3 regions of the Cytobacillus sp. FSL R7-0696 genome follow, and region 2 is predicted to be linked to each of the others. Evidence: riboswitches for the same ligand, from Rfam matches in the RefSeq annotation. Region 2 holds a riboswitch; each other region holds the start of a gene.
What was found. A riboswitch is a leader RNA that binds a small molecule or an ion and turns the genes downstream of it on or off. The one in region 2 is predicted to bind S-adenosylmethionine.
Positions count from the first base shown of each region.

Region 1: linked by a shared signal. The riboswitch ahead of MKX29_RS12855 (iron-containing alcohol dehydrogenase family protein) and the one ahead of MKX29_RS00655 (alpha/beta hydrolase) in region 2 are both predicted to bind S-adenosylmethionine.
Region 3: linked by a shared signal. The riboswitch ahead of MKX29_RS08430 (bifunctional homocysteine S-methyltransferase/methylenetetrahydrofolate reductase) and the one ahead of MKX29_RS00655 (alpha/beta hydrolase) in region 2 are both predicted to bind S-adenosylmethionine.

Region 1 is NZ_JBBOWA010000001.1:2,510,374-2,513,655, reverse strand. It holds gene MKX29_RS12865 (GNAT family N-acetyltransferase) at 1-395, opposite strand, end outside; gene MKX29_RS12860 (hypothetical protein) at 607-1,182, shown strand; SAM riboswitch class I at 1,262-1,377, shown strand; gene MKX29_RS12855 (iron-containing alcohol dehydrogenase family protein) at 1,469-2,584, shown strand; gene MKX29_RS12850 (MetQ/NlpA family ABC transporter substrate-binding protein) at 2,581-3,282, shown strand, end outside.
Region 2 is NZ_JBBOWA010000001.1:131,306-134,587, forward strand. It holds gene MKX29_RS00645 (hypothetical protein) at 1-90, opposite strand, end outside; gene MKX29_RS00650 (YezD family protein) at 123-290, opposite strand; gene MKX29_RS00655 (alpha/beta hydrolase) at 454-1,242, opposite strand; SAM riboswitch class I at 1,500-1,602, opposite strand; gene MKX29_RS00660 (MetQ/NlpA family ABC transporter substrate-binding protein) at 1,686-2,501, opposite strand; gene MKX29_RS00665 (LLM class flavin-dependent oxidoreductase) at 2,519-3,282, opposite strand, start outside.
Region 3 is NZ_JBBOWA010000001.1:1,587,839-1,591,120, reverse strand. It holds gene MKX29_RS08430 (bifunctional homocysteine S-methyltransferase/methylenetetrahydrofolate reductase) at 1-1,439, opposite strand, end outside; SAM riboswitch class I at 1,546-1,658, opposite strand; gene rpsJ (30S ribosomal protein S10) at 2,017-2,325, shown strand; gene rplC (50S ribosomal protein L3) at 2,362-2,991, shown strand; gene rplD (50S ribosomal protein L4) at 3,016-3,282, shown strand, end outside.

The DNA.
Region 1 (3,282 bases), 2.4 Mb from region 2:
TATAACGCCAACGCCCTTATATTATCTGCACATACATCTAACTCTAATCTGATGAGCCCTAACTCTTCATCGGCAAGCTTTACTATTCGCTCAAGAAGCGTCTTACCAATCCCTCTTCCTTGTACTTCTTCATTAATAGAGATGGACACATTACCGCTATATCTCAACTTTCCACTTCTCTCTTCTAAGGAAGCTACCCCTCGAACATGACCGTTATATTCTGCAACAAATACATGGTCTTCTTTTGTAAGTCCTTCAATATAATCTTCAATATCTTTTAATCTCCCCGATGATAAGGCCATTGTCTGTTCGATAATAGCATCTTGCCTATGCATTTCATGAATATCTCTTGCATCATTTATATGTATCGGTCTAATCTTTATTTCTTCCCCCATGTAAAAACTCCTTTTTTTTGTCAAACTGTTCTGAATGAAAACTTATAAACTAAGACTACCACTTTTTTTAGTTTGAAAAATATTGCTTTACCTATTTACGAATGAACAGTATAAAAAGTTTCTTACCATTGCACTGACATAATCACTACGATACAAAATATATATGAAAGGAGGCATCGAGATATTTTATGAGCATCTAAAGGAGGGTAATTTGAATATGCTTGCTTTGTTCAGTCTTTTTTTAGTTGTCGGCTACAGTTTCTTTTTCTTTATTAGTGCCGTTAGAAAAAACAAAGAAATAGCTACCCAATATTCTAAATGTATTCCCATGGTGGTTGGTATGACGAGTAGCTTAACAATCGGTTTGATTATATCTGTGTGGTTACCAGAAATGGCTAAAGCAACTGTATTATCTATTCTCATTAGCGCTGTCATTGCCATTTTTATAGGACTACCGTTTAAAACAAACGGACTCGTTGAAGCTCAAGCGTCAAGTCTCATGGGAAGTATGATGGGGGCAATGCTAGGTATTATGTTAGTACCAAGCGAAGTTACATTTATGATCATTAGCATGGATCTGATTTATTTAATTAGTATTTTTGCCATGATGCTTCTCATGCACAAAAAACATTCATTAAAGGAAGCATTGAAAAATCGACCTGTGCCCTTCTATCTAACATTCCTATTAAGCATCGCCATTATCTGCGCATCGGGAATTCATCAAGAAGCGAAGAACTCAATTCATCCGATTGAAGAAAACACCCCACAAGTAGAACACCATCACTAGTTTAAAGATTAATTTCAATTATGTTATTGACTTTTCATGTAATAGATAATATTATGAATATAATTTAATAAAGCATTTTCTCTTATAAAGAGCGGCTGAGGGACTGGCCCTGCGACGCCCGGCAACCATTCATATACCCATATGAACAGGTGCTAAATCCTGCAAAATACTATTTGGTATTTTGATATATGAGAGAGGTTACTACTATTCTAGTATATTTATGCCTCTCATGATGAGAGGCATTTTTGTTTTTATAATTACATCAAAAGAGAAACGAGGAGAAGAAATGACTGCAACAATCGTAAAAGGGGCTCCAGGATATTATTTATTAGGTTCAGGCATTCTAACAGAACTCCCCGACCTACTTAAAGATATTTCTGTTTCCAAATACCATATCATAACCGGTAAAAAAGCTTGGCAAGCCGTGCAGCCCTACTTGCCCAAGGAAGTAATAGATAACAACATTCACCTTCATTACATAGATGGTCACACTACCTTAAAAAAGGTCCATGACATCCAAGAATTATTAACAAATGATGGTGCTAATGGCGTAATTGGTATTGGTGGTGGGACAGCATTAGATATAACAAAAGCAGTTGCGATTGAAGCATCTGTTCAATCCATTCTTATACCGACAATCGCAGCTACCTGTGCCGCATGGACACCTTTAAGTGTTTATTATAATGAAGAAGGCAGCTTTACTCATTATACCGAGTTTCCTATTGCGACAACCCTCGTATTGATTGAACCGGAAATTATTGCTAAAGCGCCTATTACTTATTTAAAAGCAGGAATTGGGGATACATTAGCCAAATTTTATGAAGCTGAAGCTCTAATTGAAAGTCTTTACCATGAAAAAACACTACCTGTACCTAAACAAGTTTCGCAATTTTCAGCCAAAATTTGCCGAGATACATTGCTTAATGATGGTGAAGCAGCACTACAATCAGTAGCAAAAAACGAAACCTCACCAGCACTTATTCGAGTGATTGAAACGATTATCATGACTGGGGGTATGGTCGGTGGATTCGGCGAAAAGGCAGGACGAATCGCTGGTGCCCATTCGCTTCACAATGGACTAACCGTAGCGAATGCAGCCAAAGATTTCCTTCATGGGGAATTAGTCGCTTACGGGATTCTTGGTCAATTGGCCATTGAAGAAAAATGGACGGAAGTTGATTACCTTCTCCCGTTTTATGAGAGCTGGCAATTGCCAAGTAGTCTCTCTACTCTAAATATAGATGTGAATGACGAGCAATTAATGAAAACAATTGTGAAAAAGGCGATACGTCCAACTGAATCGATTCACTTTATGAAAAACGAGATAAGTGAACAATCTGTTTTACAAGCACTTCGATTATTAGAGAAACAAAATGAACAAAAAGGAGTTCAAACATCATGAAAAAATGGTTATTAACTGGAACATTCTTATTATCTTTAACAGGCTTAGCTGCATGTGGTAGTGATGAAGCCAGCAACTCTACAGAAGGGTTATATGACGATGAAGAATTAGTCATTGGTGTCACTGCAGGTCCACATGAGCAAATCTTAGAAAAAGTAATTGAATTAGCTAAAGAAGAAGATATCAATATTAAACCACAAGTATTTACTGATTATGTGATGCCAAATGTTGCATTAGCTGAAAAAGAGATTGACTTAAACATTTTTCAAACAGAGCCTTATTTTAATGCATTTAAAGAAGATAGAAATTTAGATTTAGTTAAATCTTTTGATACCGTGTCATTCCCGATGGGCATCTATGCACTCAATGTAAAAGATGTAGCTGAATTAAAAGACGGCGCAAAAATCGGTCTTCCGAGTGACCCAACAAATAGTGGCCGAGCTCTATTACTATTTGAAAAAGCTGGATTAATCGAATTAGATCCTGAAACAGGTATTAATTCAACAGTTCGTGATATTGAAAAAAACAATGGTAACTATGAATTTATTGAACTTGACTCTGCTCAAATCGCTCGTCAGCTAGAAGAGCTTGACGCTGCAGCTATTAACACGAACTTTGCGATTGAAGCTGGTTTTGTTCCTTCTAAAGACGCTATCTTTATCGAGCCTAAAGATTCACCTTACGTAAACCACGCTGCT
Region 2 (3,282 bases):
AATAAAGTGAAAGTCAGGTAGATTCAAGTACATGCAGCCTGATAGGTTTTTAGCTACATTGGGTGCTTGATTACTAATTGTTGACTGCATGTAACTCACTCCTTTTCATTTGCTCCATTCCATCATTTTTTATTTTGTTGTTTCTTTTTCAGAGCAAATCGTTTCTTCTCGGTAATGTCAATTTGGGTAATATCCCCTTCGTGTTCAGTAATGGTGACACAACCATATTCGAGTTCCTTTAATGTTGTGAGAATGGTATGAATTTTATCTTGATCAATGTGTTTTTCCATAAAATTCTCCTTTATGGGACTTATTTTAGTCTTTTTACAAGCTCCTCTATTTCTGTAAGTGTTAACTGTTCTAATTCATGTCGCTTGAACTTTATTTCATCTATAGTAAACATAAGGTTGATTAAGGTTTTGTTTTCTCTTTGCTATCGCTTTTTGTAAAAACTTAGCCAACCTCTTTCCCCCCCCACTCGGTGTTCTTTTTTTCTTCATTCATCGTATCTAGAAATTCTGTTGTATCCTGAATAATTTTGGTCTGATCATAATCCATGGATGCTACATGGTATGAGTTGTAAAGGACTCGAAGCCATTTATGATCTGTTTGAATTTCGATAAAAATACGATCTGTATTCTCTGGAGGTACAACATGATCATGGATAGACTTAAAGCATAATATTGGGCAATGAATTTGAGATAAACTTTTTCCTGCGTCACTCATTACCTTTTGTAAAGAGTGAACTGCTTTTACCGGAATATTATCGTAAGTAATTTCATGTATAGTCGGATTTTTGATATCTGGGCTACCTTCGTCAATATAGTGTTTCTCATCGTAATATCTTAAATACTCGTAATCTGGTAATGTCAGTGCAGTATTAATTAGGATCAGTCCATCCAGCTCTCCATATTTCTTAGCTAACAACAGCGCTAATGCACCGCCCATAGATTGACCTAAACAATAGACTTGTTTGCACTTCTCCTTTAATTGCTTATAAGCTGTAACAACATCATTGAACCAATCATCATAACCATATAACTCTAAATCTCTGCTTTTTGTTCCATGTCCCGTGAGCCTTGGGGCATGAACAGTAAAACCCCTATTTGCAAGTTCCGCACCCAAGTCCTCAATGCTCTGCGGTGTTCCAACAAAGCCATGAATGAGGAGAATACCAATGTCCCCACCTTCATAATAAAAAGAATCTGCACCTGGTATAACTGTTGATTCTACTCTTTTCATTTTTTCGTCCTCCTTTATATTGCAACATTTTGGTGGACAATGGTTGACTACCATTGCCGATTTTTCCCGTTGATGTAAATCTAGCTGCACTACTGCCTTTGGAGGTCCAATCAGCAACTTTAATTCCAACTTAACAAATAGGTTTAATCAGTTTAAAAACAGCATTTGTATAGAGGAGATCATCCCTTGGTGATTAAATCATGCAAAATAAAAAACCTCTTCTGACAAGAAGAGGTTAAAGTTCCGTTCTTTATCTCTCCTTATCTTTCAAGCAACAGCTTGCTGGAATTGGCACAGTGCAATAAATTGCCTGTTGCCGAGGCTTCAAAGGGCCAGTCCCTCCACCTCTCTGGATAAGAAAAATCATATTAAATTTTATATCATTTACTCTATAATATTTATCAATATTTGTCAATTATTTTTTAAAAATTAAGATGATTTACTCATTCGCCCATCCATTCTGGCTTATGAAAACCTTTAAAGTTCTCTTCAATTACTTTTGCAAATTCCTCCGACTCTATGGCTTCAATGATATCCTTTGCCATTTGGGCGTCTTTATCTTCTTTACGAACAACAATCCTATTTTGGATTTCCTCAGGAATTTGATCCCGATAAATTGCTGTTGTTAAATCTAATCCTGCAGCAACCGCAAAGTTACCATTAACAGCAGCAAGATCAACTGATTCAAGAGACCTTGGCAGTTGGGCTGCATCTACTTCATGGAATTTCAAATTTTTCGGGTTAGATAATACATCATTTACTGTTGCATTGACTGGGTTTATATCATCTTTCAATTCTATTAAACCAGCATCACGCGCAACTGTTAATCCTCTCGCTAAGTTTGTAGGATCATTAGCAATGGCCATCGTGCTTCCATCTTTCACTTCTTCAAGGGAGTTGAATTTTTCTGAATAAATACCAATTGGAGCTGTAGGAACAGAAATAATATCTACTAGATCCATCCCTTTTTCAGTGTTAAAATTCTCTAAGTACACTTTATGTTGAAATAAATTACCATCCAAATCTCCACTATCTAAAGCAATATTCGGTTGAACATAATCATTAAATTCCTTTACTTCTACTTTGTACCCTTTTTCCTCAAGTAGTGGTGCTACACCTTGCTCAAGCATATCACTATAAGGAACTGTCGCCCCTAAGACCATCTCTTTCTTTTCTTCGCCGGATGAACCTGATGTCCCACATGCACTTAAAACAGTGCAACAAGTCAGTACAAAAAATAATAACCAAACTTTTCTCATACCCTTCACCTCTTATTTTAATTATTTATCTTTTCACCTTTACGATATTTACTTCCTGGATGACCACTCGGTAAAAGGGGCGAGCCATGAGTAAAAAGCTTTTCTCTTAACGTACCCTTTTTGTATTCCTTTTTATATAAACCACGTTCTTGTAGAATCGGAATAACAAGCTCAATAAAATCTTCCAAATCTGCTGGCGTTACTAAATGATTTAAATTAAAACCATCGACACCAGAGGCTTCAAACTGATATTGAATTTGGTCTGCTACTTCTGATGGATTGCCGACAATTATATTGTCTCTATCTAATCCTTCTAGTTTTGAAATCGCTTCTTTAATCGATAGTTTTTTCTTCGCATCTTTCGTTAATGAAGCAGCTTTATAATGCCCATGCTCTGTAGCTTTAAATTCAAATGGGTTATCTAACTCATCCTTTGTAAATTCCGCAACATTATAACCGCTTGCGCCCCCAAACTGTGCTTTCGCTGCATCTGCACTCCATAATTGGTTGTATTCAGCAAATTTCTCTTCCGCTTCTTCAGTTGTCTTACCTACGATGACTGTTAGGAAAGTGAATATTTTAATATCTTCCGGATTCCTGCCATATTCTTCCGCTTGTTTTCGAATATCCTCTGTATAATGTCTTACTCTTTCAGGTGTTGGCCCACCTACAAATACACATTCTGCATGTTTTGCTGCAAAAGCACGTCCTTTAGGAGAAGTCCCTGCTTGATATAAAACAGGTGTTCTTTGTTGTGACGGTTCTGTTAAATGCGGTCCTT
Region 3 (3,282 bases), 1.5 Mb from region 2:
GCAACAGCTTTATCTAATGATTTGACATGAGGATTAAATGCTGCCCCGACAGAAAAGACGGCATTTTCACCAAGTTCAGAACCTGAAGGGGAAATTCCTTCATTAAATTGTTTAATCATTTCTATTAATTCAAAGGAAGATAAATCAAATACAGATGAAGCGCCTGGGAAATTGCCAACTCTTGCCGGATCCCCAGTTATGGCTAAAATATCATGCAACCCTAATGTATGAAGACCCATGAGATGTGATTGTAAGCCGATTAAGTTTCGATCTCTACAGGAGAGGTGGACAAGTGGTCGAACGTTTGTATCCTTGTGGATGATATGTGCTAGGGCTTCATTTGCGATTCGTGGTGTGGCAAGAGAGTTATCTGCGAGTGTAATTGCATCAACACCAGCATCTTTTAAGGCTCTGGCGCCTTCAAAAAATTTAGCAGTTGATAGCTTCTTAGGTGGGTCTAGTTCGACGATGATGGTGCGTTTTTCTTGTACAAGTGTCTCTAACGGCGTATTGTTGCGTTCGATTGTAATTCTCTCTATTTTAGGTTTCCTTTTATTTGTTACTTGTTTTTCAAGAATAGGTACAGCATGCCTAACTTCGTCTGCAAATGCTTTAATATGGCCCGGTGTCGTTCCGCAGCAACCACCAAGCAGTCGAACACCTTGCTTAAGGAAGGACTTCGCTGATTTTCTAAAATAGTCTTCGCCCTCCTTATATTGAATCGTACCATCGATATAGGCCGGTAGACTCGCGTTAGGATAGGCAGAGAGAAACGCGTGCTGAGGTAATTCAACGGAGGAGAGTGTCTCTAACATATGATGTGGACCTAAACGGCAGTTTACCCCGACAACATCTGCCCCTTTAGCTTCTAACCTTTTTAAGGCGTCATTAATTAACGTCCCATTTTGTAATATAGCGATTTCTTGTAAAGACACTTGGGCAATTATAGGTATATCCGTTTCTTTCCGGGCAATAGAGAGAACCGTTTCTAATTCTTCTAAATCATAATATGTTTCAAGAAGGAGCCCATCTACGCCTTCTAACAATAAGCAGTATAGCTGTTCACGAAAGTTACGTTTAATTTCATCTAGAGGAATAGAGAGGGGGTTTAATCCTCGTACACCTCCCATTGTGCCGAGCACATATGCCTGATGATGTTGAATACTAGATCGTGCCAGTTTTACAGCCGCACTATTAATCTCTTTGACTGAATCCTCTAGGCCATACCGTTTCAATTTTAAATAATTCGCAGCATAGGAGTTTGTTTGAATTAAATCCGCACCTGCACCGAGATAAGCTTGATGAATGTGCTGAATTTGTTCCGGTGCTGAGAGGTTTAACTCTTCAAAACATGTATCCGTACCATAAGAATAAAGAAGTGTTCCTATCGCACCGTCAGCAATTAATACTTGGTTCTTCATTTTTTCAAGGAAGTTCAAAGGTCTCACTCCTTCAATTCATATTTTGTTGAATTCAATGGATGAGAAGCCAAAGAGAAAATAAAAAAGGCCCTCAAGAAGAAGGCCTATTATTATCATAGTCATCTTCTCATCTTTCAAGCGTATAGCTTGTAGGAATTAGCACCTTTTCAATAGCGTTCACTATTGATGGTTGCTGAGGTGTCACCGGGCCTATCCCTCAACCTCTCATGATAAGAAATAAAAAATATTTTATTGAATAAAATTTACATGAATGAGCCTATGTTTGTCAAATAAAAATTTAGAAAATTTAAAAATAAATAATTGTATAAGCGTTTTTTTAGAAAATGATGTAAAGAGGAAGATATACTTGAAAACACTATTAACAGCAGTTATAATGTTAAAAGTGTGCAGAACAGAGAGAAACGCAATCAATAGTTGCATTTGTTATGTCTTTTCTGTATAATAGACAATGTTGGTCTTTGACTGCGATGAAGTGAAAGGTTGCTGACACACCCGGCCGCTTTGCCATGGCGAGTGTGTGGGAAATTTTCACGGAGAATGTCTATATGAAAATAGGCGAAAAGGAGGGAAAATAATGGCAAAACAAAAAATTCGTATTCGTTTAAAAGCTTATGATCACAGAATTCTTGATCAATCTGCTGAAAAAATCGTTGAAACTGCAAAACGCTCTGGTGCGGCTGTATCTGGTCCAATCCCATTGCCAACTGAAAAGTCAGTTTACACAATTCTTCGTGCGGTGCATAAATATAAAGATTCTCGTGAGCAATTCGAAATGCGTACACACAAACGTTTAATCGACATCATTAATCCAACACCACAAACAGTCGATTCATTAATGCGTTTAGACTTACCATCTGGTGTTGATATCGAAATTAAACTTTAATTAATACATTAAAACAATCTAGGAGGTGTGACTGAAATGACCAAAGGAATCTTAGGAAGAAAGATTGGTATGACTCAAGTATTTGCTGAAAACGGTGATCTTATCCCGGTAACAGTGGTTGAAGCTACTCCAAACGTTGTTCTTCAAAAGAAATCAGTTGATACTGATGGATACGAAGCAATCCAAATCGGTTTTGAAGATAAACGCGAAAAGCTTTCAAACAAACCGGAAAAAGGACACGCTGCTAAAGCTGATACTACTCCTAAGCGCTTCGTTCGCGAATTACGCGGAGCTGACTTAGCTGAGTATGAAGTTGGTCAGGAAGTCAAAGTTGATATTTTCGCTGAAGGTGAAAAAATTGATGTAACAGGAATTTCAAAAGGTAAAGGTTTCCAAGGTGCAATTAAACGCCACGGACAATCTCGCGGACCAATGGCACACGGTTCACGTTACCACCGTCGCCCAGGTTCAATGGGTCCTGTTGCTCCAAACCGCGTATTCAAAGGTAAATTATTACCTGGTCGCATGGGCGGAGAACAAATCACAGTACAAAACCTTGAAATCGTAAAAGTAGATGCAGAACGCAATCTTCTATTAGTAAAAGGTAATGTACCTGGCTCTAAAAAAGCGCTTCTAAAACTAGTAAGTGCGGTTAAAGCAAAGTAATAACCCGGAAAGGAGGAAGTAAGAATGCCTAAAGTTGCATTATTAAACCAAAGTGGTTCACAAGTTGGCGATATTGAGCTGAACGACTCAATCTTTGGTATCGAGCCAAACAACCACGTGATGTTTGAAGCTGTTATTATGCAAAGAGCTTCTCTACGTCAAGGAACTCATAAAACTAAAATTCGTTCTGAAGTAGCTGGCGGAGGACGTAAACCATGGCGTCAAAAAGGCACAGGTCGTGCTCGTCAAGGTTCAATCCGTTCACCACAATGGCGCGGAGGCGGTACTGTA